Regions from separate parts of the Marinobacter sp. BSs20148 genome, predicted to be linked through region 1. Evidence: predicted binding sites of a transcription regulator. Region 1 holds the regulator's gene; each other region holds the start of a gene.
What was found. Region 1 encodes FliA, which starts transcription of late flagellar genes. Its sites were predicted from a motif close to CTAAAGTTTNNNNNNNNNNNGCCGNTAA; they were not measured.
Positions count from the first base shown of each region.

Region 1 (7,270 bases):
CGGTACGTGGCGGTGCAGGAACGGCTGGTCGTACCAGCGGTGGTGAACTGGTCAGTGGCGACAGTGGTAGCCAGGCTTTACCGGCACCGGCAGAGAATCGCGAGCTGGGCTGGGACGACGTTGCCACCGTGGACATTGTAGGCCTGGAAGTCGGCTACCGTCTTATTCCGTTGGTGGATAAAAGCCAGGGCGGGCAGTTGCTTAGCCGTATTAAAGGCGTGCGTAAAAAGTTGTCCCAGGATTTGGGCTTTTTGATGCCCTCGGTGCATATCCGCGACAACCTGGACTTAATGCCCAACGTTTATCGCATCACCCTGATGGGCGTCACCATTGCCGAAGCGGATATTCACCCGGAGCGTGAGCTGGCCATCGACCCCGGCCAGGTGTTTGGCAAAGTGGAGGGTATAGAAGGCAAAGATCCGGCTTTTGGCCTTGATGCCATCTGGATAGAGCCAGAGAAAAAAGACCAGGCCCAAAGCCTGGGCTACACCGTGGTAGACGCCAGCACCGTAGTGGCTACTCACCTGAATCAGATTCTGCAGACCCACGCCTATGAGTTGCTGGGCCATGAAGAAGTGCAGAAGTGGCTGGACCAGTTGGAAAAGGTATCGCCGAAACTGGCGGAAGAGCTGGTGCCTTCAGCGGTGAACATCAGCGTGTTGCTGCGAGTGCTGCAGAATTTGCTAAAAGAAGAAGTGCCTATTCGTGATATGCGCTCTATCGCCGAATCCATAGTGAATATGCACCCGCGCAGTCAGGACCCGAAAGTCTTGACCACGGCAACCCGTCAAGCCCTGCGGCGGATGATTGTGCAAAGCATCGTTGGTAACGAATCCGAAATACCGGTGATTACCCTGGATCCAGATCTGGAACAGTTATTGCTTAAGTCTGTACAGCAGAGTCAACAATCCGGCGCGCAGGACGATATCGGGCTAGTGCTAGAGCCGAACATGGTGGAAAAACTCCAGCGCTCACTGCAGGACAGCGTGCAGCGCCAGGAAGTGCTCGGTAAACCAGCGATTCTGCTGGTGTCTGGCCCGCTGCGGCCGGTGCTGGCAAAGTTCGCCAGTTACGGCATAGAACGCCTGCACGTTCTGTCTTATCAGGAAGTGCCGGATAACAAACAGATTACCATCGTAGCGTCGGTAGGCCAGTAACGGCGCAGACGACACTCGGATAACGTCAGCCGCGTTCCCGGCAAAGGATGAGAAAGCATGAAAGTAAAACGTTTTTTTGCACCTACAATGGCCGCAGCCCTGAAGCAGGTCAGCGAACACATGGGGCCGGATGCGATGATACTTTCCAACCGCCGGGTAGATGGCGGCGTTGAAATTGTGACGGCCCTCGATTACGACGAAAACATGGCGCGCCAACGCCTGGGTGACAAAGCGGTGACAGCCACCAGCGGCACTCATCTGGCAGAGCTGCAGGCAGACCAGCAGCGCCACCTGGAAGACGAGCTTGGCCGCTCCCGTGAGCGCATCCGCGGTGTGCGCGATCAGCGCGCCGACAGCCAGGCCGGTTACGGTTCCATTGCTGAAACTGTCAATGGCTTTGCTAACATGACCAGTGCAGATCCGTTTGCAGAGGGCGGCATAACTTTGCCGGCCGGCGCTGACGAGCGTAGCCAAAATGCGGCAGCGCAAAGCGGTCAGCCTGCGGGTTATGCCGGGGAGCTTGCGGCCATGCGTTCTGAAATGAGCAGTCTGCGCGAGCTGATGAGCGGTCAGACCGCGCCTGCCGCGTTAAAAGACACCAGTGCTGACGCCAATGTTACGGCGCTTCAGCAGCGCCTGGCAGAACGTTTGGGTGAGTTCGGCCTTAGCCGCGAGCTGTCTGACAATCTCGCCCGCCGTCACCAAGCCGTGCGCCTGGAGGATGGCTGGAAGCAGTCTCTCAAAATGCTGGTTAACGGTGTGCGTACCCCACGCCAGGAATGGCTGGATGAAGGCGGCATATTTGCTCTTGTTGGACCTACTGGAGCGGGTAAAACCACCACCATCGGCAAACTGGCGGCACGTTACGTGCTGCGCCACGGAGCCGACTCCCTGGCGTTGATTACCACTGATCGTTATCGGGTTGCGGCGCACGAGCAATTGTTTGTGTTTGGCCGTATTCTTAACGTGCCGGTTCGGGTGGTTGATGAAAGCCACCCGCTGGATGAAATTCTGGATGAGTTGTCTGATCGTCGCCTGGTGTTGATTGATACCGCCGGGCTGACCAGCACCGATCGGGGCTATCAGGAACAATTGGCCGAGCTAGTCCGCAGTCATCACAAAATCCGTACACATTTGGTGGTGTCTGCCACCAGCCAGCCGCGGATTATGAAATCCGTATGGCATTGCTATAAGATGGCAAACCTTGCCGGTTGTGTGATTACCAAGATCGACGAGGCTCTGACTCTGGGCGAAGCGCTGGGATTTGTTATGGAAACCAGTCTGCCGGTGGCTTGGTACACCGACGGCCAGAAAATACCCCAAGACTTGCACCCGGCGAAAGCGCTTGCGCTGGTGCAACTCGGTGTAGAACGTCTGAAGGGTTTGCGGCAGGAGCAGGCAGTTGCCAGCGGGTCTTAAAAATGCCGGTTGTAAAAGCATCACAGCAAGCGGGCAGTGAAGAACAGTGGGGCAGCGGCTACATCCGTTCCCGGTTAAACATGGCAAGAGGCCATCATCAGTATGAGTAAAGCACATCCGGTTCAGGTAATTGCGGTCACTGGCGGTAAAGGTGGCGTTGGCAAAAGTAATGTGTCGGTCAACCTGAGTATTGCTCTGGCGCAAAAGGGCCGTCGGGTGGTGCTGTTAGACGCCGACCTGGGGCTTGCCAACATCGATGTGCTGTTAGGCTTGAAAACCAAGCGCAATCTGCAAGACGTACTCAATGGCGACTGCGACTTGCGTGATGTGCTGGTAGACGGCCCCGGCGGCATCAAGATTGTGCCGGCCTCATCAGGTACCCAGCGCATGACCCAGCTCAGTGCTATGGAGCACGCCGGGCTGATTCACGCCTTCAGCGACATCGCCGACCAGATCGACATACTGATTGTGGATACGGCCGCAGGCATCTCCGAATCGGTGGTCAGCTTTTTGCGGGCATCCCAGGAACTGCTGCTGGTGGTGTGCGACGAGCCTACTTCGATTACCGATGCCTACGCCTTAATCAAGTTGATGAATCGCGATTACCACACCAACCGCTTCCGGATTCTGGCCAATCAGGTGAACACCGAACAAGAAGGCCGGCTTTTGTATGAAAAACTGACCCGGGTTACAGAACGTTTTCTGGATGTAGCGTTACAATATGTAGGTATAGTGCCTTTTGACGAGGCCGTTAAAAAAGCGGTGCGGCGTCAGCAAGCGGTGTTGGAAGCTTACCCGCAAGCAAAAGCCTCGCTGGCCATAAGGGCTCTCGCTGAAAAAGTGGACAGTTGGCCGCTGCCATCATCACCGCGGGGCCATCTCGAATTCTTTATAGAGCGGCTCGTCGAAGTTTAAAACACATCCCGTACAAAAAGCGGATTTATGACACTGGTGAAAGATCTCGGAGTCTATCAACGGTCGGGTGCTTCAGACGCTTGCTGGCTGATTGAAGAGCACGCGCCTCTGGTCAAGAAAATTGCCCTTCATCTGCTGGCACGATTGCCCTCCAGTGTTCAGCTGGAAGATCTGATGCAGGCTGGCATGATTGGTTTGCTTGAGGCGTCGCAGCGCTACGCCACGGGTAAAGGTGCGACCTTTGAAACTTACGCCGGTATTCGAATCCGTGGGGCCATGGTAGACGAAATCCGCAAAGGCGACTGGGTTCCGCGTTCGGTGCACCGAAACTCCCGTCGCATTTCCAACGCTATCAAAGCTGTAGAGGGCCGCGAAGGCCGCGAAGCCCACGATGTCGAAGTGGCTGCTGAGCTGGATATGACGCTGTCGGAATACCACAGTTGCCTGGCCGACTCCAACAGCGGTCGGCTTTTCAGTCTGGATGAGCTCAATGATTCCGGCGAACTGCCGATAGAACAATCAGAGACGGATGATAATCCGCTGCACGGGGTGTCAGAGTCCGCCTTCCGTAACAGTTTGGCGGCGGCCATTGAAACCCTGCCAGAACGTGAAAAACTGGTGCTGAGCCTCTATTATCAGGAAGAGTTGAACCTGAGGGAAATCGGTGCTGTGCTGGACGTCAGCGAAAGCCGGGTCAGCCAGATTCACAGCCAGGCTGCCTTGCGCTTACGCAGCCGGTTAGCCGACTGGAAAACAGACCATACATAATTCTAGCGCCTGCAGCCCGCGAGTTGCGGGCAGTGATGCAACGAGATTCGAATAGATTTCAACGATTGGAGGTCCTCATTGGACAAAAATATGAAGATCCTTATTGTGGACGATTTTTCCACGATGCGGCGCATTATCAAAAACCTGCTGCGTGACTTGGGCTTCACCAACACCGACGAAGCCGACGATGGCAATACGGCATTGCCGATGCTGAAAACCGGCAAGTACGACTTTCTGGTGACCGACTGGAATATGCCCGGCATGTCCGGTTTTGACCTGCTCAAGAATGTTCGCGCCGACGATCAGCTGAAAACCCTGCCGATCCTGATGGTGACGGCCGAAGCCAAGCGCGACCAGATTGTCGCTGCGGCGCAGGCCGGTGTGAACGGCTACATTATAAAGCCGTTCACTGCCGCCGTTCTCAAAGAAAAAATCGAAAAAATCTTTGAGCGAATTCAGTAACCGGGGAGTGGATACAAGCCATGAGCAAGTCAACAGGCGAGCGCCATGCCCTGGAACCAGAGCTGACGGAAAAATTAAAGCAACAGTCCGAACGGTTGGTTGAGAGCGTGCGCGCGGGCGATTATGCGCGCGCTATGGCACTGATCAGCGAGCTTGCAGAAGTGCGAGATCAGGGCCTGTACCACGAAGTAGGGCGGCTAACCCGCAGCCTGCACGAAGCCATGCGTAATTTTCAGATTGATCCGCGCAGCCCCGAACAGAAAGAAGCACTGTCAAAAATGACCGACGCTTCCGATCGCCTGGAATACGTGGTGCAAATGACGGGTCAGGCGGCGAATCGCACCATGGATCTGGTGGAAGAAAGCATGCCGGTCGCCCGCCATTTGCAAGAGGAAGCCCAGGATCTGCTCCAGCAGTGGCAGCGTCTGCGGCGGCGGGATATGGCTCCGACCGAATTCCGCGAGTTACACGCTCGCATGGACCAGTTTTTGGGGGCGTTGAGCACCGACGCCGGCAAGCTTTACGGTAACTTCTCAGAAATTTTATTGGCGCAGGATTATCAAGACCTGACAGGTCAAGTAATTCAAAATGTAATCACCCTAGTGCGTGAAGTGGAAGACAACCTGGTGAGCCTGGTGGTGATGGCCGGCCACGTAGACCAGTTGACCGGTACCGTGCACCAGATGGAGGATAATCAGCCTTCGGCTGAGCAGGGTGTGGGTCCGCAAATAATGCCAGAAAAACGCAAAGATGTGTTGTCTGGTCAGGTTGACGTGGATGACCTGTTGTCCAGTCTTGGTTTCTGAACAATGAGGAAAAAACATGTCGTTTGATGGCGATGAAGAAATCCTGCAGGACTTTCTGGTTGAAGCCGGCGAGATTCTTGAGCTGCTGTCTGAGCAGCTCGTGGACCTGGAGCAAAATCCTGACGACAGCAATTTGCTAAATGCGATCTTTCGTGGTTTTCACACGGTCAAAGGCGGAGCAGGCTTCTTGCAGTTAGATGCCTTGGTAAGCTGCTGTCACTCGGCGGAAAACGTATTCGACACCCTGCGCAACCACAAGCGCAAAGTAACCTCTGAGCTGATGGACGTCGTCCTGGAAACCCTGGACAACGTGAATGCCATGTTCGAAGAGGTGCGTCAGCGTGAAGCGCCCACGCCGGCGCCGCAGGAACTGATTGAGCGGCTGGATCAGTTGGCATTGCCTGAAGGCGAAGTCGCGATTCATTCAGCTGCGCCCGCCAGCGCTGACCAGGGCGACATTACCGATGACGAATTCGAACAGCTGCTCGACGCCCTGAACGGTGACGAAACAGCGTCAGCGGTTGCTAGCGAAACCAGTGCGGTTGGCCCGGTTGCAAGCGGCAATGGCGACATTAACGACGACGAATTCGAAGCTCTTCTAGATCAACTCCACGGCAAAGGCCAGTTCGCCGGCGCCCCGGCAGCGCCGGCAGCCGCCAAAGAAACCGTGGCTGAGACCAGCAGTGCCCAGCCAAACGATATATCTAACGACGAATTCGAAGCACTGCTGGACCAGCTTCACGGCAAGGGCGGCAGCCCGACAGCAGCCATTGCGGCTGCGTCCACCGCGCCAGCGTCCGCTAAAAAGCCGGAACCAGCCAAGGTTCCATCAGTGGCCAAAGCTCCAGCCGAACCGGCACAAGCCAAAGCGCCGGCCCGCGAGGCTGCCAATGCCGCTGCGGAAACCAGCGTGCGGGTAGACACTAAACGCCTGGACGACATCATGAATATGGTGGGCGAGCTGGTGCTGGTGCGGAACCGCCTGCAACGCCTAGGTGATCAAAGCGAAGACGAGCAGATGCACAAAGCAGTGGCCAATCTGGATGTGGTCACCACCGACCTACAGGCTGCTGTCATGCAAACCCGCATGCAGCCCATTAAGAAAGTGTTTGGTCGTTTCCCGCGGGTGGTACGTGACCTCGCTCGCAGCCTGAAAAAAGAAATCAATCTGGTGATGCACGGCGAAGACACCGATCTTGACAAGAATCTGGTGGAAGCATTGTCGGATCCGTTGGTGCACCTGGTACGCAACTCGGTGGACCACGGCATTGAAAGCCCGGCAGAGCGGGAACGGGCCGGTAAGCCTAGAGTTGGCACCATCACCTTGTCGGCGGAGCAAGAGGGTGATCACATCCTGCTGTTGATCACCGACGATGGCGCTGGTATGAACGCCGACGTGTTGCGCCGCAAAGCCGTCGAGAAGGGCATGTACGACCAGGATGGCGCCGACCGGCTGACCGATCAGGAATGCTACAACCTGATATTTGCCGCCGGTTTTTCCACTAAAGACCAAATTTCCGATGTGTCTGGCCGTGGTGTGGGTATGGATGTGGTGAAAACGAAAATCAGCCAGCTCAACGGCCAGCTTAGCGTGGTGTCAAAGTTGGGCGAAGGCTCAAGCATTGTGATCAAAGTGCCACTGACTTTGGCCATCATGCCTACGCTGATGATTATGCTTGCTGACCAGTCGTTCGCACTGCCGTTGGTTAATGTGGTGGAAATATTCCACCTTAATTTGAGCAA
Region 1 is NC_018268.1:1,086,292-1,093,561, forward strand. It holds gene flhA (flagellar biosynthesis protein FlhA) at 1-1,157, shown strand, start outside; gene flhF (flagellar biosynthesis protein FlhF) at 1,215-2,576, shown strand; gene MRBBS_RS04850 (MinD/ParA family protein) at 2,679-3,491, shown strand; gene MRBBS_RS04855 (RNA polymerase sigma factor FliA) at 3,519-4,259, shown strand; gene cheY (chemotaxis response regulator CheY) at 4,338-4,721, shown strand; gene MRBBS_RS04865 (protein phosphatase CheZ) at 4,742-5,527, shown strand; gene MRBBS_RS04870 (chemotaxis protein CheA) at 5,544-7,270, shown strand, end outside.

Region 2 (7,270 bases), 380 kb from region 1:
GTTTACTATCATGGGAGCGGGCGTACTGGGCTTTGTCATCAAAACCGTGCTGGTTGAAATCATCCAGATATAGCGGTGCTATCTATTGCAGTTGAACCTTTTACAATTCAACATCTGCTTTTTCTACCCCTGCACAATCTGATTTTGACTCAAGGATGCTTCCAGTATGTGGTTTCGCAATGCCCGTGTTTTTCGTTTTACCAAGCCCTTCGATATCACCGCCGATGAACTGGAAGAAAAGCTCCAGGCAGACACGTTCAAACCATGCGGGCCTCAAGAAACCACACGCCAGGGCTGGGTAGCACCACTGGGCAAACATGGTGAAACACTGGTGCACAGTGCCAATGGCTATCACCTGATTACACTGCGCCGGGAAGACAAGATCTTGCCCAGCTCGGTGGTTAAGGAACTGGTGGAAGAGCGCGCCGAAGTCATTGAGACTGATCAGGGCCGAAAAGTACGCCGCAAGGAAAAAGACGAGCTAAAAGAGCAGGTCATGCTGGAAATGCTGCCCCAAGCGTTTTCCAAAAACCGCCGCAGTTTCGCCTATCTGGCACCGAAAGATGGCGTAATGGTGGTGGATGCGGGGTCGGCCAAACAGGCCGAAGAAATCGCTTCGGCGCTGCGCAAAAGCATCGGGTCGTTGCCCGTGCGGCCGCCCGCCGTAGAACAGGCGCCCGCCTTCACCTTTACTGGCTGGCTGGACGAATCCATTGATTTACCGGCGCAAGTTGAGCTGGGCGATGAATGCGAGCTGAAAGACCCAGCGGAAGACGGCGGCGTTGTACGTTGTAAAGGCTTGAACTTGCAGGCGGATGAAATTCAAAACCATCTTCAGGCTGGCATGCAAGTCACCAAACTGGCCATTACCTGGGACGACAACGTGTCGTTCGTGCTCGACGAAGAGCTGGGCATTCGTCGCCTCAAGTTCGGTGAAACTCTGCAAGAACAGCTGGACAACGTTGACGCTGACGACGCCCTGGCAAAATTCGACGCCAGTTTCAGCTTGATGACTCTGGAACTCGCAAAGCTGATTCCAGGGCTGCTCGAAGCTCTAGGCGGCGAAGACCGCTCGGCTTTAATAGATGGCGAAGACCGCCCTGCCCCGGTCAGCGAGTAATCCAAAACGGGCGGCGTGATTGAAAGATCAATGGCCGCCCTTGTTTAATCGCTCCTTCTGCCAGTCTTTTTCAGGTTCGTTCAATACCAGGCTCAGGTCCATCACTTCCTCATTCTGATTGAACTTGATGTGAAAGCCCAGATACTCGGCCAGGTTCAGCATGGGCCGGTTGTCTGGCAGTACATCCCCCACCATTTCCGCGGTACCACGGGCACGGCAGTAGTCAATCATTTTCCCCATCAGCGTCTTGCCCAAACCTTCGCCCTTCATTTTGTCGTGTACCATCACCGCAAACTCGCAACGCAAGTTATCTGCGTCGGTCCAGGTGCGCACGGTACCCAGGGTTTCTTCGCCTTCGCCGTCTTCGCGGGCCGCATTGGCAATGAACACCATCTCGCGGTCGTAATCGATCTGCACCATCTGCGCCACGTCTTCGCGGGAAAAATGCTTGCGATACTGAAAGAACCGATAGCGAATAGACTCCGGTGACTGCAGTTCGTGAAACGCCCGATGGGCAGGCTCGTCTTCTGCAAGCACCGGCCGAATAATCACACGACGGCCGGATCTTGGCAGCACTATCCACTCCTCAAGCTCCCGCGGGTAAGGCTGAATGATCCGTTTGCCCGGCTCGTCAGACAGGTTGATTGCCACATTAACGGCCACCGCGCCTTCGTCGTTAAACAACAGCGGCGAAATTTCCAGCCCTTGAATCTCTGGAATGTCGATCACAATTTGCGACAGAGTCACCAGGGTTTCCGACACAGCGCGAATATCATGTTCCGGTTCCAGACTGTGCTCTTTTAGGAGCTTGTACATATAAGTGCGCCGTAAAAGCTCGCGCGCCAGCACCATATTCAACGGCGGAAATGCAATCTGTCGGTCGGTCATGACGTTGATCTGGGCGCCAGCAGCACCGCACACTACCAAGGGGCCGAACAGCGCATCACGGGTGATGCCGACGCTGAACTCAATCCCGCCCACATGCTGATAGGAGAACTGCACCGCAAAACCCAAAAAACCGCTTTCCGGAAAATGCTCGCCGTAGTCCTCCAACAAACTCTGACAGCCATCAATAATGGCTGCCTCGCTGTTAAGTTTGGGCATGGTGCAGTTGTAGCGTTTCTGATTGGGACTGTAGGACTGAAACGGATGGCAGGCCTGCTCGTGCACCAAGGTAATATCCATCGGCCGACGCTCTACCGAGAATGCCCCCAGCACCTCATCTACATCATCGCAAAATAGAGTGTCTATGGCGCGAATGTTATAATCACTCAGCACTCCGCGCGCTTCTTCATTAGTCAAATAATGACGCCCGGCACGCAACGCATTCACAATCACCCGGCGGGTTTTGCTGTGGTCTGACAAATGATCGGTAAACGATTCCGGGGTTTCTGTCAGCAGCCGCTGCACTCGCTGATGACGCACATGCTGCATGAACGCCATCACCGCTTTTTCCGGATTGAAGAACGACGGCACGCCGGCGCGATAGAATTCCTCACGGGATTCCATCACCGTGCTCTGGCCCAGCCAGCAGGTAAATACGTTAAGCCGTGTGCCCTTTATGGCCTGGATCACCGAGTTGGCAATCTCGCGGCTATCGCCGGCCAGGCTTGGCGCGTACATCACCAACACGTTCGCAAGCTCTGGTTCTTTCGACAGAATCTTCAGTACTTTTGCGTAAAGCTCCGGCGAGACGTTGTAACCCAGATCAATAGGGTTACGGCGCGTCCAATACGGTGGCAGCAGCTCTGCCAAAGCCTTAATGGCCGATTCAGATAAGGTCGCGAGTTCACCACCCAGATACGCCAAACGGTCTACTGCCAGCACGCCCGGCCCAACACCGTTGGCCATCATAACCAATGATTCACGGCGCAGAGGCTTCATGCGAGTCAGCGTTTCCAGAGCATCAAACATCTGCCCCAGGCCATCTACCCGCAGCACACCGGCGCGTTTGAGCATGGCATCGTAGATAGGATCGCTGTGTTTGATGCCAGCCGGCAGTTCGTGAACGAACCACTCCGATTCCGGCACCCGACCAGACTTCAAGGCAATAACCGGTTTTGTGCGCGACGCTATCCGCACCGATGACATAAAACGGCGCGGGTTAGGCACGCTCTCAAGGTGCAGTAAAATGGCGCGGGTGCGGGTATCTTGGGCCAGGTAATCGATAAGATCGTCATGGTCGATGTCCATGCCATCGCCCAGTGTCAAAAAATATGAGAAACCGACACCGCGGGCAAAAGCCCAATCCAGCACCGCACTGGCAATGGTGCCCGACTGACCAACAAAAGCCACCCGACCCGGAACGGCGCCCATGTGGGCGAAGGTGGCGTTCAACTTGCGTGCCGGCACCATTAGCCCAATGGTGTTGGGCCCTAGCACTCGGATTCCGCTTTCACGAGCGGCGTCGCGGACCGAATACATCAACGGCCGGCCGGTTTTGCTGTGGCTGCGCGACATACCACCGGTCATCACAATGGCGGTACGTGCACCGGCCTTGCCCAAGCGCCGGATCATTTTCGGTACGGTTTTCGGCGGCGTACAAATAATCGCCAATTCCGGCACAAACGGCATATCGGCAACACTTTTTGCGCAGGCCACGCCGTGCACGTTCTCGTAATCGCTCGGGTTCAGAACAAGCAGTTTGCCAGGGTAATCGCCACCCAACAGGTTGCGTAAAACCATACCGCCCAAGTTGTCAGCACGCTCAGAAGCACCCACAACCACAATAGACTCGGGATTAAAAAGGCTTTCCAGGTATCGAGTGCTCAAGCGCAGGTTCCTTATGGATCAGAGTCATCCTGATCAGTGTATCTTAGGCGCTGATAAATGGGTGCAAAACGTCTATTGGCGTAATTTTGACTACAATTAAGCTAAGACCAAAGAAAGACCGCAACCGATTTTTTCCTGATATCATCAAAAAAATACAATAACCCAGAGGGGCAGCCAACGTATTATGACAACGGCCTTTTTTTCCCACGACGACGGCAACAAACACAATATGGGCCCAGAGCACCCAGAACGCCCTGAGCGCATTGCCGCCATTCAGAGTTACCTGGCAGACACCGCACTCGCCCAGGATCTTGACTACGTTCGCCCGGATGAAATTACCCGCGATCAACTGCTGACTGTTCACCCCGAAAGCTATCTAAAGCAGCTCGACATGATGCAGCCAACCCGTGGCCGCGTGTTCACCGACCCAGACACCGCAATGACGCCCGATACCCTGCGCGCTGCGCGCCTGGCGGCCGGCGCCAACATTCAGGCGGTTGATATGGTGATGAGCAGCCAGGTCACCAATGCGTTCGTGTGCGCCCGCCCGCCTGGCCACCACGCCGAACGCAGCAAATCCATGGGTTTCTGTTTTTACAACAACGTGGCCCTGGCGGCCATGCGCGCACTGAGCTTTCACCGCCTTGAACGGGTCGCGATTATTGATTTTGACGTTCACCAAGGCAACGGCACCGTAGACATTGTCGGCGGTGATGAACGCATTCTTATGTGTTCAAGTTTCCAGCACCCGTTTTACCCGCACACTCATGTGCACCGCCAGGCTGAAAACATCATTAATATTCCGCTGCCGGCGGATTGCTCAGCACTGGATTATCGCCACGCCGTGGAAACTGGCTGGCTGAAACGTCTGCAGAACTTCAAGCCACAACTGGTATTGATTTCCGCAGGCTTTGACGCGCACAAGCTGGACCCGATGGGCGAATTCAATCTGGAAACAGAGGATTTTCGCTGGATAACCGAAATGCTGGCGAGCGTTGCCAAAGACCACGCCAATGACCGGATTGTTTCAACACTCGAAGGTGGGTATCACCTGAAGGCTCTTGCGGAAAGCGTGGCCACCCATCTGGAAGTGCTGCACGCGGTAAGGTGAATCCGCGCCGGCGCCATTAACCCGCGTCAGGCTCAGTGGTAACGCTGGCCTGCTGCCACTGCGTGCTATCGCCCTCTCGCTCCATGCGAATAACAACACGCCGGTTTTGCGCCGGGTTTCCTGACGCAGAAAATTGGTCACCGTGAGCGCGCACCGTAATTTTGCTTTCTGCGACACCCTGGCTTTTCAGATAACCCGCCACCGCCTCGGCGCGATCTTGCGCCAACTTCCGGTTATCAATCCGGCTTCCCGTTCTGTCGGTATGTCCGTCCACCAATACCGTCGTCACCGTTGAATCGGCCAGTGCATAGGCCACAACCTTATCCAGGCTGCGCCTGTCAGCGTCGCTCAATGCCACACTGGCCGAAGAAAACAAAATCTGTGAACCTTGCAACTGATCCAGATTGGCCGGCAACAGATTACCCGCACAGGCACGATAGCCTTGAAATGGCGAAGCAAAGTTGATGTTCGACACGTGCACCCGCACCAGTTGAGCATCGAACCAGGACTGCCGGGTGAGTGTCGGCGAAAGGCCATCCAGCAAACCATATGCAACCTGCATACTCTGGATAGCGCTTAGCACGACCGCACTGCTACCTTCCGGAACCGTCACCAAACCCAGCGGCCGCGGCGCAACGCCAGGCCTCCAGCTTGGCGCCTCAGCCACCAGCATCCCCCTGCCGGGGCGCATCAGCGGCGTGTCGGCTTCCAGCGAAAAAAGCAGGCTTTCACCCGCGCGGTGGCGGAAGGTTGCGCGACCATAGCCGGGCACCTCGTGTACCAGGGCACATTCAAAGACCGACTCCGACAAATACCACTGGCTGTTTTCGATGCCCGCGCCAAAACTGGTTGCCAGCGCAGGCGCGCTCAGTAAAGGGCAAACCATCAAGGCTACCGGCAAACAACGGGTCAAAAATTTCATTCGCAACGCCATTGATTACTACCTTTGGGGGTTTCATGGCCACACTGGGTGACCGTTCAACGCTCGGTTTCCTAAGGTATCGGCCAGTCGCTTTGCATCTTTAGGTCGCCACCCATTTTTATGACGCGGCCATTGCCATCAAGGTCCCTCAAGTAGAACAAACCGCGCAACCTTCTGTTATACTATTGTCAATTTTTCGGCGCCACAGCCTATCTTTCGCGCACTGTACACTACATCGGTTTTTTAATGAGTGGCTCGCAATCATGACCCAGACGCTGACGATTACCCGCCCCGACGACTGGCACCTGCACGTTCGTGACGGCGCTATATTGAATGACGTGGTACCGAAGACCGCTGCGGTATTCGGTCGCGCCATTATAATGCCCAATCTGGTGCCGCCGGTGACCACTGCCGACCAGGCGTTGGCCTATGCCGAGCGTATTCGCAGCGCGGCTGGTAACAGCCATTTCGAACCGTTGATGACCTTGTACCTGACCGAAACCACCACGCCAGAGTGCGTGCGACACGCCAAGGCGCAGGGCATAGTGGCCGCCAAACTATATCCGGCCGGAGCTACCACAAACTCGGATTCAGGCGTAACCGATGTAGCCAATATCTTTCCAGCTCTTGAGGCCATGGCCGATTGCGGCATGCTGCTGCTGGTACACGGCGAAGTGACCGATGCCGACATCGACATTTTTGATCGTGAAAGAGTATTTCTGGAGCGGGTTCTAACGCCTACACTGGCGGCGTTTCCCACCTTGAAAGTGGTTTTAGAGCACATCACCACCGCAGATTCCGCCGATTTCGTGCGTCAGCACCAAGGTGACAATCTGGCAGCCACCATCACCCCCCAGCATCTGATGTACAATCGTAACCACATGCTGGTTGGCGGTGTAAGGCCTCACTTGTATTGCCTACCCATTCTTAAGCGCAATCGGCATCAACAGGCGCTGCGAGAAACGGTGGCCAGCGGCGACAAACGATTTTTTCTGGGTACTGATTCCGCACCCCACGCCAAAGACCGCAAAGAAGCGGCTTGCGGTTGCGCCGGGTGCTATTCGGCGTTTGGTGCTATTAGCCTGTACGCACAAGTATTTGAGGAGTTGGGCGTGCTGGATAAATTTGAAGCGTTCGCCAGCTTCAACGGTGCCGATTTTTATGGCCTGCCGCGTAATACAGACACCATAACCCTAGTACGCGAGCCCTGGACCATGCCTGATGAACTGCCGCTTGCCGGTGGCAGCATAGTGCCATTGGCCGCCGGTGAAACCATTTACTGGCGCCTGGCGTAATCCTTTATTACATTACCTTTTCACATAGCGCTATCGTTGGAGTTTGAGTG
Region 2 is NC_018268.1:1,471,079-1,478,348, reverse strand. It holds gene MRBBS_RS06645 (DUF2788 domain-containing protein) at 1-73, shown strand, start outside; gene rdgC (recombination-associated protein RdgC) at 167-1,120, shown strand; gene MRBBS_RS06635 (GNAT family N-acetyltransferase) at 1,148-3,892, opposite strand; gene MRBBS_RS06630 (histone deacetylase family protein) at 4,077-5,003, shown strand; gene MRBBS_RS06625 (flagellar protein MotY) at 5,020-5,925, opposite strand; gene pyrC (dihydroorotase) at 6,189-7,220, shown strand; gene rnt (ribonuclease T) at 7,268-7,270, shown strand, end outside.
Region 2: MRBBS_RS06625 (flagellar protein MotY) is a predicted target of FliA. The motif match lies at 6,002-6,029, and genes of this name have one in related genera.

Region 3 (7,270 bases), 2.0 Mb from region 1:
CAAACCAGTTGGGCCTCGCTGCACCGGAGGACCCCAACTGGCTAGACACTGAAGCGCCGTGTGCTTTCGGAAATCACGTTAGCCTGCTTGGACAAACGCTGATTCTGCCTACCAAGCTCAGCGCCAATGGCTTGCGTTTCGACAGTCTGCCCACGGATTTCTTCCATTTTTTGCGCAATGTCCTCAGTGGTGACGGAAATTTCCTCCACGGCAACCACCACCTGATCCATTTCTGAGTTCAGGGTAACAATCGATTGAGCCACCCCACCCATAGCGCCTGCAATCTGCGACGCATGGTGTTCACCTTCTTTCGCAATTTTGAGCCCGTTGTTAGCCAGGGTGTCCATGCTGGTGGTCTGCAAGTTGAGCTCGTCAATAATGCCAACAATGTTGGTGGTGGCGGCAACGGTTTTTTGTGCCAGGGTGCGAACTTCGTCAGCCACCACTGAAAAGCCGCGCCCTGCGTCACCCGCCCGAGCAGCTTCAATTGCAGCGTTGAGCGCCAGTAGATTGGTTTGGTCCGCCAAACTGTTGATAACGCCAATAATGCCGGTGACTTTGGCGCTGGCCTGAATGAGCAGTTTGACATGGCCATGGGTATCTTGAATCACGCCTGACAACAGGCGCACTGAGGTCGCGCTGTCTTCAACCACGCGAGCCCCTGACTGCGCCGACTCATTGGCGGCCTGAGTTGCAATACCCACCTGCGATGTGCGTTCGGCAACATCGTTCAGGGTGACGGATATTTGTTGACTGGCAGTGGCTGCCAGGATGGTTTGGGATTCAACTATTTCATTGTTCTGCGTCAGTCGAACCATGGTTTTTTCAAGCTCATGATGAACCTCGATCAAATCCCGGGTGCCTGCAATGGACTCTCGCATCAGCGCGCCGATTTTGTCGATCATCTGATTGGTAGCACTGCCCAGAATGTTGAATTCATCGTTGGCATTGTCGCCAAGTGACAGTTTCTTGGTGAGGTCGCCCTCTGACACCCGCGACAAGAGCTCAACCACCCGGTTGAGCTGGCTAACCAGAGCCCGCGAGGTAAGGAACAGCACCAGAACCAACAAAGGTGCAAACAGTAAAATAGAGCCAATGCTGACCATTTTGGCCGACACTTTGGCGTTTTCGGCGCTCAAAAGAGTGCTCGCTATAAGACCGGATTGCAGAGACTCAGCTTGCGCTATAACTTGTTGCTGAAGGGTGCCGCCGGCTTGTTCCGCATTGTTGGAAGTGGTGGCAATTTGCTGCAGAACGGCATCAGCTCGGTCAAACGCGTCACGGTACTCGCGGGTTTTTTCGCCAATCACGATGTCTTCCCACTCGTATTCTTTAACAAAGTCTTCCAGCACCTTAATGGCTTGGCTTGAAGCTTCCGCCAGCGCGGGATCGCGAGTGTTCATGTAATTATAGGATGTTCTCTCGATTTCAAGAATAGCCTCATCAATCAGGCCGAATGACTCCTCTTGGAGTTGTGCCATAACGTCAGCGATTTCCTGGCGAATCCCAGCCGAGTCAGACAAACCGAGCACATTTACCTGCTGCAGCCATTCCCGCCGCAGTGTCACATAACGTTCCGCTTCCGTATGAATGGATTCTGCAAAGCGGATACTGCCTGGATCGTTCAGCTGATTAGCTTGGCGTTGCAGTGCCTTGGCGTCTGATGTGAGCTCATCAAGATCTGCCAGCAACTCACTCTGGTCATCCCCGGAGAGCGTGTTGAGCTGTTTTTCAACAGCGTTCCATTTACTGGCAAGATTACTCGCACTGGTTTGGTAGCGTGATATCTGATAGACGGACTCATAGGAAGATGAAACAGTCTCTAATCCCCAGAGAATGGCCCCGGCAATAATAGTCATACCAGTCAGTGTTGCGATGATGAGCATCTGGAACTTCTGACGCCAGGACAAATTGAACTTCACGATGTAGTCTCCATTGGAGTTGTCGAGCACTTACGTATAAAAGTAAAACATATAATCGAGTTGCTTGATTTGAGTCAATACAAAATTTCTATTTCTGTCAGTGATGTATCGGCATTGTAAGGAGTAACTTTAGCTTCTCGAGCGTGAACCGGCACCCAGCAAAAACGTCGCAGCCCCAGATGTGCTAAGGTGCGGCCCTGACGTGCGAGCTACAAAGCATTTTCAATATGCTTTAGCCATTCAAGCGCTTTCCTCCAGCGTTTTCTCGACATTTTGCATGCAGATCTGTGGTCTTCCCACGCCTGACGCCCTGTCTCTTTCGACAGTTGCCGTCTATGTCCTATTCCGCCATCGGTCAATCCGAATTTGGTGTGTCTCACTGCGAAACCTCATGGCTTGATCGCTACCGTTCAAAGCTGAGCCCTTTTTCGCTGCCAAGTTGTCGCCCTGGCCGCTCTCGCCCGGTGCTCGATACAACGCCCTAAACAGGAAACATTATGAGTTTTAAAATTGCCATTTTAGGTGCAGGCCCAAGCGGCTTGGCCCAATTACGTGCTTTTGAAGCAGCCCGCGACGCCGGTGCAGATATCCCCGAAATCGTATGCTACGAAAAACAGAATGACTGGGGCGGTCTTTGGAACTACACCTGGCGCACGGGCCTGGACGCCTATGGCGAGCCCGTTCACAGCAGCATGTACCGCTATTTATGGTCAAACGGCCCCAAGGAATGTCTGGAGTTCGCGGATTACAGCTTCGAGGAACATTTTGGGCGCCCCATCCCGTCTTACCCGCCCCGCGCCGTCCTGCGCGACTACATTATGGGCCGTGTGGCCAAGAGCAATGTGCGACAGTACATTCGCTTTAATACCGCGGTGCACTGGGTTGACTACAACGAAACCAGCGGCAAGTTCGCAGTGACCGTGCGAGACCTAAAACAGGACAAACTGAACACCGAAGAGTTCGACCATGTCATCGTTGCTACCGGGCACTTTTCGACCCCCAACGTGCCATATTTTGAAGGTCTGGAGCAGTTTCCCGGCCGTGTGCTGCACGCCCACGATTTCCGCGACGCTTGCGAGTTCAAAGGTAAGGATCTTTTGCTGATCGGCAGCAGCTATTCCGCAGAAGACATAGGCACACAGTGCCACAAGTACGGCGCCAAATCGGTCACCTTCAGCTATCGCTCACAGCCCATGGGCTTCGATTGGCCGGAATCCTTCACCGAACTGCCGTTGTTAACGGAAGTGATCGGCAAGACGGCCCATTTTAAGGATGGCACCAGCAAAAAAGTTGACGCGATCATTCTGTGTACCGGGTACCAGCATCACTTCCCGTTTCTGCCCAACGAACTGACGCTGACCACGCACAACCGGATGTACCCGGAAGGCCTGTACAAGGGCATCGTTTCCCTGGCCAATCCCAAGCTGATATTCCTTGGCATGCAGGATCAATACTACACTTTCAACATGTTCGACGCCCAGGCCTGGTATGCCCGTGATGTCATGCTCGGCCGCATCACACTGCCGGCAGACGACGCCATGGCGGCCGATAGCCGTGAATGGGTCGCCCGTGAACTGAAGCTCGTCGATCCCGTCGACGAGATAGATTTTCAGGCCGCGTACATACAGGATCTGCTTGAATCTACCGACTACCCAGCGTTCGATGTAACCGCCGTTGCCGGTATTTTCAAGCAATGGGAACACGATAAAGAAGCGGACATTCTTGGCTACCGCAACAGGAGCTACCGCTCCACGCTGACGGGCACCCTGGCGCCGGTGCACCATACGCCCTGGATGGATGCGATGGACGATTCGCTGGAAGCCTTCCTCAAGGTGAAGCAAGAGCAGCCAGCAAAGGAGACTGTATGAATCAACCAAACCTGAGCCAGGCTCGGTCGCGGTTCACCTCCAGCAGCATACGCTGGGGCTTTATGTGGGCTATGTGGGCCGCCGTACTCTGGGGTGCCTGGTATGTGCCAGGCTCCGCGGTGTGGTTTGAAGCGCCCTATATTAACTTGAGTTTCGATACCAACGCCCAGTTTCTGCTGGCTGCGGCGGTGCTGACCACCTTCAACGCCATTGCCGTGTTGTTTTTTCTGTTTGTCTGGAACGGGGTATTGGGCAAACTGGGGGAATATGTTCGCACCATCAGACAGATGCGTTTTATATCCAAGTGGTTCTTTATTGGCGCCATATTCGGCGGCCCGATGGCCATCTTTGGCTCGTATCTGGCGATAGGTTACATCGGCGGGGCCTTCGCGGCCATTTCAGCGCTGATGTATCCCATCATCGGCGCCACCCTGGCCAGGCTCTGGTATCAGGAGAAGATCACCAAACGCGCAGCGGTCGGTATTTTTATCATCCTGGCAGGTGGCGTGACAGTTTATGCACCCGGCATTATTGCTGAAATCACGGGCACCGGCGACGCCGGCTGGCTTGGCTATCTGGGCGGCGCAATGGCTGCCATTGGCTGGGGTGTAGAGGGCGCAATCGCAGGCCGCGGTCTTGATGTGGCCGATCCGGATGTGGGTATTACGGTGAGGTTCACAGCCGAAGTCCTGTATTGGGTTGTGCTGATTTTACCAGCGATCTACCTCTTCACCGACCAACCGGTTGTTGAACTGGTCATCGCCACATTTAACTGGGCGGTCATCGGCTGGCTGATGCTGGCGGGCGTGAGCTTCGCGTTCTGCTATGTCTCCTGGTACAAATCTTTCCCACTGATAGGCGTTGGGCGAGGGCAAGCGATTGCGGCGTTGTACGGGCTTTTTGCCGTCATCTTCCTCGCCGCATTCACCCTCGAATTTCCGGATTGGAACTTCCTTGCAGGCTTGGCTCTGTTCGTAATAGGCGGGTTTGTCATGTTCACGGAAAGCGACGAAGTGCTTGAGGTAGTCCGTGCCGTGTCGAGCGACACCAAAACGTCCACCGCCACCGCGAGTGCGGCCAGCTCATGATCATTGGAGCAAACCATGAATAAATTACACATGAAAGGCCGCATTCTACAGCTGATACATGACCGGCAGCATGACGGCATCTGGGACTGGCAAATCACCGATGCGGTGATGAGTGAATACGGCCTCAGTGGTCCCTACTGGCGTGGCAATACCCGCGTCACACTGACTGACTTGTTCTCCAGCGGCATTATCGAAAGCGTTGAAGAAGAGCTCGATCATCAAGCCTATTTTGGCGCTGGCCGCGTGTTGTTCAAATTCAGGCTCAACGACTTCGGTCGTCAACGGATGCGCGACACCGCACTGGCCTGATAGCCAGTGCCACCTAAAATTTTGACCAAGGAGACACTATGTCTGATTTCTGGGGTTATCCGGGGGCTGACATGCTCGCCGTTGCCGTTATTATTGTGCTCAGTGGCCTGGCCCTGTACCAGGCACGCACCTTTGTAACCAAGCTTTAAACGCAAACGCTGGCCGCCCTTTCGGGCGCGCCAGCACCCATTGTAGTCACACCTTCCCGCTATGATTTCCTTCAAATGTTGATAGATACAGGTCTTCAACCTTATCTCTGGCCCACTGGGTTCTGCGTAAAAACTTCAACGACGATTTGATGGACGGATCGCTCTTAAAACAATTTATGTTGATTCTTTGAGCCAACCCCTCCCAGCCGTAATGCTGTTCCAGCCTGGTCACAATCTTCTCAAGCGTCACTCCGTGCAACGGGCTATTCGGTTGTTCTTCACTCATGCTTTAAATACACCGTTATTTATTGAAGGGGAGCCGGTGGCATCCAGACCGAAGACTAATAAAATCTTCGAGCCTGACTGATCCGGCCGCGCCAGTAGTAGCCATTAAGGGATGAACGCATAACGCCAGACGATGTCGATGCGTGAATAAAACTGTCATCGCCCATGTAGATGCCTGCGTGCTGATCCTTTCCCTTTATAATAAAAAACACCAGATCGCCGGTGCGCAGGTCGTCCAGGGGAACTCTTTCTCCGGCAGCCAGCATCTGATGAGTGGTGCGGGGTAAACGGCGCCCTATGGCTTCGTGATATGCAGTGGTGATGAAACCAGAGCAATCAAAACCACTGGCAGACGTACCTCCGTAGCGATAAGGCGTGCCTTCATAACGGTCGAACACCCGCCAAAGTTGCTGGGCTGTCGCCATTTCACTAACGGTAGCGGGCAATTCTGACGGCTGCCAGCGATTGTTGTCTGATGTACCAAGATTTTGAGTGCTGGCACAGCCGCCAAGGCCAAACAGTATCGCGATAGTCAACAGCGGTAGCAGCGATCGCCATGTCATTGGAATTGCCCTCGAAACGTTCAGTATGAAACTACTGTAAAAGCCCGTGTGCTCCGTGTCAGGTTAAACATTGCATTTAAGTGTGTCTTGTCCGCCGACTGGAAGAAGCTGGCGCAAGATAGGGTCACTGTGCCGGTTGTTTGCGCCCCGTAACCGCAAGTGCCACACCGGTGATAGACACCACACCACCGGCTATGGCCAAGACACCCAGGCGCTCATCGAACAACCAAAAGGCTTGCAGCGCGGTGACCGGCGGCACCAAATAAAACAGGCTGGCCACCTGAGACGCCGCACCCCGACGAATCAGCAGCATGAGCAATAGAATGGCACCGATCGATACCCCGAACACCAGCCACGCCATAGACAACTGTAATTGGATATTCCAGACCACCTCGCGGGTTTCAAGCGCGAACGCACCGATCGCGAAAAACACCGCGGCGGCGCTGTACTGAATAAAGGTTCCCGCCACCAGGTTAACGCTCTCACCATGGCGCTTCTGGTAAACCGTGCCTACCGAAATACCGAACAATGACAGCATCGCCCACCCTAGAGTCCACAGGGGAAAGCCCTCTATCCCGGGCCCGCCACCCAGCTTTTCCGTCAGCACCAGGCTTACGCCCAGCAATCCCAGCGACAAACCCACCCACTGCCGCAGCGTAACCGACTCACGCAATATCACCACCGCCGCCAACGCCGTGACCAGAGGCTGCAGCCCAACAATCAGTGAAATAATCCCGGACGGCATGCCACCCTGAATAGCGTAATAGACACCGCCCAGGTAACAGCCATGCACCAGCAAACCGGTAACCGCAGTGTGTCCCGCCCCGCGCCAAGACGGCCAGGTAACCTTTAGCACTAGAGCCAGCACGCCCAACAGCACCAGCGTGAACAGCATCCGGTAAAGCAACAACGTGAAAGGTTCGGCGTAGGGTAAGCCGTACTTGGCACCAATAAACCCGGTGCTCCAGAGCCATACAAACACGGCGGGCACAACATAAATCTGGAACGCAGAACGCATGCAAATAGCCTTATAAACGTGGAGTAGTGACTGACATCCGGAACGAGCCTATTTTCCAGCCATAGAGC
Region 3 is NC_018268.1:3,191,014-3,198,283, forward strand. It holds gene MRBBS_RS14595 (methyl-accepting chemotaxis protein) at 42-1,922, opposite strand; gene MRBBS_RS14600 (NAD(P)-binding domain-containing protein) at 2,420-3,790, shown strand; gene MRBBS_RS14605 (DMT family transporter) at 3,787-4,878, shown strand; gene MRBBS_RS14610 (hypothetical protein) at 4,894-5,187, shown strand; gene MRBBS_RS14615 (VF530 family DNA-binding protein) at 5,383-5,622, opposite strand; gene MRBBS_RS14620 (C40 family peptidase) at 5,678-6,184, opposite strand; gene MRBBS_RS14625 (DMT family transporter) at 6,309-7,202, opposite strand.
Region 3: MRBBS_RS14595 (methyl-accepting chemotaxis protein) is a predicted target of FliA. The motif match lies at 2,028-2,055, and genes of this name have one in related genera.

Region 4 (7,270 bases), 140 kb from region 1:
AAACCACGGCCCTGCTCACCTGCCCGCGCCGCCTCAATAGCAGCGTTCAAAGCCAACAAGTTGGTTTGCTCGGCAACACCCCTGATAACATCCAGAATCCGATTAATTTCATCACTGCGACTGGCGACATGACCGATAGCCTCGCTGGCCTCAACCATATCACCAGCCAGCGCACTGACACCCTCGACGGCAGACCCAAGAGTGGATTGAGTAAAGCGGATACCGTCCTGTGCCTGGCGCGCATTCTCTGCTGACTCGCTGGCAAACCCGGAGACCTCGCCAGCAGCGGCAGACATCTCATTCATCGCCGTGACCACACTGTCGACTTCACGATGCTGTCTGGCGGTATTCTCTTCCGTGTCACGGGCGATAGTCCCCACTTCCGCTGCCTGCTGATGAACGCGAACATTCACCGCTTTCAGATCGTTGATCATATCCCGCAGACGCCTGAGAAAGGTGTTAAAGCCACCGGCAAGGTCAATCAACTCTGCATGGGTATCAATATCAAGCTCACGAGTCAGATCACCATCGGCGCTGCTGAGATTCTTCATCCGGTCGCGGATTTCATCCAGTGGCCGGACCACCGAGCGAACCACCACAATCAGCAGCAATACCGCCAGAATTGACACAACAATACCGACCAGCAGTTGGCGCTGCGCCGTGGCCGCAACCTCTTCAGAGAGCAAGGTGGCGATTTCATCCAGCTCTGCCAGTGCTGTTGCGCGCGGCAGTTCAACCAGCAAAGACCATTCTACTCCCGTATCCGCTATGGGAACTGGATAAGAAACCGCCAGTGTTTCACCGTCATCATAACGCCCGCCGGAACGGTGTAGCCCCGCCATTTCACTCGCCAGTTCCGGCATTACCTCCGCCAGAGGCCGAGCCAGCGCATCGCTATTGTGGCTGGCCGCAACAATGAGCCCCTGCTCACTCAATAAGGTGACCCTGGATTGACCGTCATAAAGCTGCTGACTGACCGCTTTTACGGTTTCTTGCAAAGTTTCTAGATTAATATCCACACCAACGACGCCAGCAAATTCTTGGCCATTCATAATAGGAACAACAAGAGTCGTCATCAGTTCGGTGTAGCCCTTTGTAATCTCGTAATTGTAAGGCTCCATTATGCAGGCCGTTTTGGTCTCCATAGGGCAGAGGTACCACTCTGCTTTACGAGCACCAAACTCGCTCAGGGTTTCATCGTATTTCTCATCAGGATCTTCCACCCGCTCCAGCTGAATGTTGCCTTTGCTATCGCGAATATAATAAATTTCCAACGTGCCAATATCGGTACTGTGATCATCAAGGCCATCGTTGAAGTATCGGTCTAGGCCATCATAAGCATCAGGCTCAAATTGTGCGTACATAGCAATGAGGTAACCCTCCGATGTCAACACGGCACGCACCGCATCCGATAACCCGCTGCGACTGATCTGCGATGAACTGCCCGCAGCAATATTTTGTTCAATAATACTTCCAACCACATTGGGCACTTTGAGCGCAGCATTGAGCTGACCGCTAATTTCCTCCCCATACTCACCGGCGGTAGCGGACAGACGATCCATTACAATCCTCTGCACCAGCTGGCTGGTTTCTGACACCAGACGACCTTCCATCTGGCTGAGCGATACTTGTGATGTTATTACCATGCTGACACCCATCACCAGCAACAAGCTGATAACGAACACGTAAAGCTTGAACTTAAGCGATAACTTTTTCATATTCCAGATAACCTTGCGGGCTTGCCAATCATTATTCAGCACATAACGGGAATAGCAGATTCCACGACAGAGCTGAAAAGCGAGTGGTTACTCAACATCTCGCACCAGGCGTCGCTTGATGCGAGATGTTGGGTAACAGCGGACAATAATCGAACCATTTCATAAAGATACTTAACGACCGGCGAACCGAACGCGTTAATAGAGAAGTGTTGGTTTCGTGTAACGGGGCGTTGCCTTAACTATTGTGGTTCTCGTGCCTGCGCATAATCGTGACTAGCAGCCCGGGAGTCTGAGCTTTCCTCATAGGCGTGCCCTGAAGGAACCGGCACAGAAGACTTGGGCTGGCAGCACGACTCAGAAAAAGAAATGCCGAATCATTTGCGCCAAAATCAACACGACCATCAGAGGGAAAATGAATCGCGTGAGGTTGCCATAATCACGCGACTCACCTTTCGGCGCATATTTCTCAACCAGCGGCAGAATAACAATCAGCGCCACAAATAGCACCGCCAGTATGATCAGTAGTGTTTCCATAATAAAAGTCCTTGGATACAGGGTGTTGGTGGAGACAGATGTCAAAAGTAATGACCAAGAGTGTTTATCGTATATAGTTGCGTATTTTTGAGGAAAGAACATGCTCAAAACGCCCTATTATCTGATCGATAAAAGCAAACTTCTGCGTAACCTGGAAATTATTGCCAGGGTGCGGGAGGAGTCTGGTGCCAAATCCTTGCTGGCGCTCAAGTGCTTTGCCACCTGGGGTGTCTTTGACTTGATGCAGGCGTACATGGATGGCACAACGTCTTCATCTCTCAATGAAGTCAAACTGGGTAAGCAGAAATTTGCAGGGGAAACGCACGCCTACAGTGTCGCCTACGCTGATGATGAGATTAAAGAAGTTCTGGCTCACAGTGATAAAATCATCTTTAACTCCATCAGCCAGCTACAGCGATTCTCTGAGGCATCTGCAAACCAAACCCGGGGGCTGAGAGTCAATCCCGGTGTCAGCTCCTCGGACTTCACTCTTGCCGATCCGGCCCGCCCGCACAGCCGTCTGGGTGAGCATGACCCGGAAAAAATCGCGAGCGTTCTGGGTCAGGTCTCAGGCTTCATGTTTCACAACAACTGTGAAAATGCCTCCTTCGAGCGCTTTGATGAACTTCTGCAAGTAATCGAAACACGTTTTGGGCACCTGCTGGAAAAGGTCAGCTGGGTCAGTCTGGGTGGTGGCATTCACTTTACCGGAGAAGGCTACCCTCTGGAGCGCTTCTGCCAGAGACTGAAAGCCTTTGCTGAGCGCTATGCTGTGCAGGTTTATCTGGAGCCCGGCGAAGCTGCCATCACCAATTCTACCAGCCTGGAAGTGACTGTTCTTGACCTGCTCAACAACGATAAAGATCTGGCGATTGTTGATTCGTCTATTGAAGCCCATATGCCAGATCTATTGATCTACCGGGAAAGCGCAAAACTCAAGCCCAACCGAGGGAATTACACGTATCAGGTTTGTGGAACGTCTTGCCTGGCCGGCGATATTTTTGGCGAATTTCAGTTTGAAAAGCCTTTGCAGATCGGTGACTGCCTCTCTTTTCAGGATGCAGCGGGTTATACGATGGTCAAGAAAAGCTGGTTTAACGGCGTAAAGATGCCGTCTATTGCGGTTAAACAACTGGATGGGCGTATTGAACTCGTCAAGTCGTTCGACTATGACGATTTTGTGCAAGCATTGTCGTAAAGCTTGCCCTAGGCGGCCTGACCTGACAACGTCTTGCTTTTAGCGAATCAACCACGGTTTTAAAATTGGAGTTATGTCTGGAAATGAAAAAAAATGTCTTGATTATCGGAGGTGGGGGCGTTGCTCAGGTGGTCGCCCATAAATGCGCTCAGAATAATGACGTTCTGGGCCAAATCACTTTGGCTTCACGTACCCAATCCAAGTGTGATGCCATTGTTAAAAGCGTGGAAGAAAAAGGCAGCATGAAAGTGCCGGGCAAAATTCAAACCTTTGCGCTGGATGCCTTGGATATTCCTGCCACTGAAGAATTGATCTATAAAACGGAAGCCCAGATTGTTATCAATGTTGGCTCGGCTTTTATCAATATGTCGGTGATGACCGCCTGCATCAATACCGGTGCTGCTTATCTGGATACCGCCATTCACGAAGAGCCGGATAAGATTTGCGAAGAGCCACCCTGGTACGGTAACTATGAATGGACGCGCAAGGACGAATTTGCAAAGGCCAAGATCACCGCCATTCTAGGTGTGGGCTTTGATCCGGGTGTTGTTAATGCCTACGCCAGGCTGGCGGTTGATGAATATTTTGACACGGTTGATTCCATCGACATTATCGACATCAATGCCGGAAGTCATGACCGTTATTTTGCCACCAACTTTGATCCCGAGATCAACTTCCGTGAATTTACCGGGCGCGTTTGGTCCTGGCAGAATAGCCAGTGGACCAAAAACAAGATGTTCGAGAATAAGCGCACAGATAATCTGCCTGTGGTGGGTGAACATACCAGCTACATGACCGGGCATGATGAAATTCATTCACTGTCCAAAAACCTGGATGTGCCCAACATTCGTTTCTGGATGGGTTTTGGCGAGCACTACATCACGGTGTTTACGGTACTCAATAGTCTGGGTTTACTTTCTGAGCAACCCGTGAAAACAGCAGAAGGCCTGGAAGTGGTTCCCTTGAAATTGGTGAAAGCAATTTTGCCCGACCCTTCTTCCCTGGCACCGAATTACACGGGTAAGACGTGTATTGGTGACCTGATCAAAGGTCAAAAAGATGGCAAGGACAGGGAAATCTTTATTTTCAATGTGGCCGACCATAAAGACGCTTACGAAGAAGTGGGCAGTCAGGGCATTTCCTATACGGCAGGTGTTCCACCAGTGGCTGCCGCCCTTTTGATTGCTGATGGCACCTGGGATATAGGCACCATGGCCAATGTGGAAGAACTGCCACCCCGACCTTTTCTAAACCTGCTTAACCGAATGGGTCTGCCCACCTGTATTCGTGATGAAGAAGGTGAAAGGCCGCTGACTTTTTCCTGAGTTATGTTTCAACAGTAAAAAGCCAGCTATTGCTGGCTTTTTACTGTTGAAACTTCCAATAAATAGGTCCGTGCCTGTTTGAATAAGGGACAGATTTGAAATCTGACCCTGGTCTGCACTTTTCCAAGGTCGCATGCCTGTCCATTCTTCGTCTGTTAATCACAACCGGCCGTGCAGCCACCGTCTCCGTTGAACGCGATAGTGCGTCCGCTCAGAGGAACATGCACCGGCACGTTCACAAGCTCTTTAAAACGGGCGGTTCGCGAGCCCTGCTCCAACTTCCCGCCAGACGTTGCCGGCTCATTGGCATGCGAAGCAATAACCGCTTTGGGCTCAATCAATTCATTGATCACGTAGGCTGCTTCTTTTGGTCCGGTGGTGAAGGTGTCCCCAATATTCATCACTACCAGTTCGGCACCGTAGTGGTCGTTCACCACCCATTTTTGCTCAGCCGTAATGCCGGTATCCCCTGACAGATAAACCACCAGGCCGTTTGAAAAAGTCAGTACGTAACCGGTTGGCGGCCCGACATTGGCGCTAACGCCTGCGGCTTTTAAATATTCCGCCAGCGGGCCGGTAAGGAACGATGGTGAAACCCCGTTGCTGTGAACCGCCGGTACCGTCGTGATGGCTACGCCACCCACTTCCCGCTCCCCACCGAAGCGCACCAACATGGAATTAGCTGGGTCACCGCCGGCGGCTTCAAGCTTGGCGGCGAAAAATGCCGGCATTTCGCTACCGGTTACAATCTTTGCCTGCTTTTTCACCGCAATGTCCACGGAGTTTGACTGCGGCAAGGTCACCACCGGGAAGTCCGGCTTGCCACACGTGCCGGCGTTCGTCTCCTCGATACGGCGATCCCCCACGTGGTCGCCATGCATGTGCGACACCAGAATCACATCTATATTGCCGAGACGGGGATCGTCAGGGCCAGCGACGGTGCGGCCAGCGTCGTAGAGAATGCGGGTACCGTTGGGGTCTTCAAACACCATGGCTCGGTCCTGAGCACAAAACTCGCCATCGTGGCTTCCAAGGGGAGTGACCTTTACATCACCTTCTCCAGCCATGCCGCCAGACACCAGACCCAGGGACAGGCATAGCCCACCAGCGAACCCTTTCAAAGCTCTGAATTTCGATTGCGTAACCATGAAATATTCCTTCCACGTGGTTTTTGTTTGACTGGCCACAACAGTTAAGACGACGCGACCGCCACGTATCAGCATAGGCAATGCTATACAGCTTAAACCGTGCCTGTTCATGACAATCCCTTACGACCAGGGACAGATTTAAAATCTCAACCTGGTTCGCAAGTTAAACTGTGCATATCCATAGCTAACCCTTACGATAAGGGACAGATTTTAGATGTGTCCCTGGTTCTCACTTTTCATTTGCATCAGCAAGGCCGCCAACACCATGCCCACCCACAACAACGATACAGCCAGCCAACTGCTTGAATTGCACGTGAAGCATGAGGTTGCCTCACTGAAGGGCGCAAAGCTTCGCAAGTTTTTGCGGCAGGAGGTTAGTGAGTTTCTTGATCACTCGGGCAATATCACACTGAATCGTATCGCTTCGGAAAATCAGGTGGCAGAAACCCTTCAGCGCGTTGTTGTGAATATGGAGCTGGACGCAGGCGTTCTGGAGATGGCGACTGAGATGGCAACCGAGGTTCTAAACGCACCGATTCAGGAAACAACCGCATTGGGGCACATTGTCACCCAAGACCAAGTAACCGGCTTTCTCGACGCAGCGCTAGAGTTAAGGCACCAACGTAAGCAGATAATCAGTGACATCATTGCACACCCGATTTATCAGGAACTGATTTCAAACATGGTGTACCACGGTGTGGTTAATTATCTGTATGAAGACAACCTGATTACCAAGTCGGTGCCCGGTATTGGTTCGATGATGAAATTTGGCAAGCGCATGGCGAACAAAGCTGTGCCAGGGCTTGATGAAACATTTGAGCGCCGTTTGAAAGCGTGGCTTGCAGAGAGCCTGCCCGGGCTTATCAGCCGTAGCGAAAAGTTTTTGCAGGGCGCGATATCAGACGATGAAGTGCGCAAAACGGTTATGGCTGCCTGGAAAAACGTGGAAGATAAAACACTTGCCGAGCTCCAAGGAGGACTGGGCGCTGTTCAGCTAAAGGAGTTTGTGGCGCTGGGCTATGAGTTCTGGCTGCAGTTCCGGAAAACTGACTATTTTGACGGCTGCGCCCGAGCCGTGGTTGCGCACTTGTTTATAAAATACGGTGACCAACCACTGACCGATCTGCTTGACGATCTGGGCGTTACCCGTGAAGTCATCATGGCAGAAGTGGATGCCTGGGCCATTCCGGTGATGGGCGTGCTTCAGGAAGAGGGGTATATTGAGGCCCTGGTGCGGCGGCGGCTGTCAGCTTTCTATAAATCCGCAGCAGCACGCAAAATTCTTGAGCCGGAGTCTAACGATAAGGGACAGATTTGAAATCTGTCCCTATTTGAATTGATTGTGCC
Region 4 is NC_018268.1:949,463-956,732, reverse strand. It holds gene MRBBS_RS04330 (methyl-accepting chemotaxis protein) at 1-1,718, opposite strand, end outside; gene MRBBS_RS04325 (hypothetical protein) at 2,073-2,252, opposite strand; gene nspC (carboxynorspermidine decarboxylase) at 2,353-3,450, shown strand; gene MRBBS_RS04315 (saccharopine dehydrogenase family protein) at 3,534-4,775, shown strand; gene MRBBS_RS04310 (MBL fold metallo-hydrolase) at 4,931-5,923, opposite strand; gene MRBBS_RS04305 (hypothetical protein) at 6,189-7,241, shown strand.
Region 4: MRBBS_RS04330 (methyl-accepting chemotaxis protein) is a predicted target of FliA. The motif match lies at 1,890-1,917, and genes of this name have one in related genera.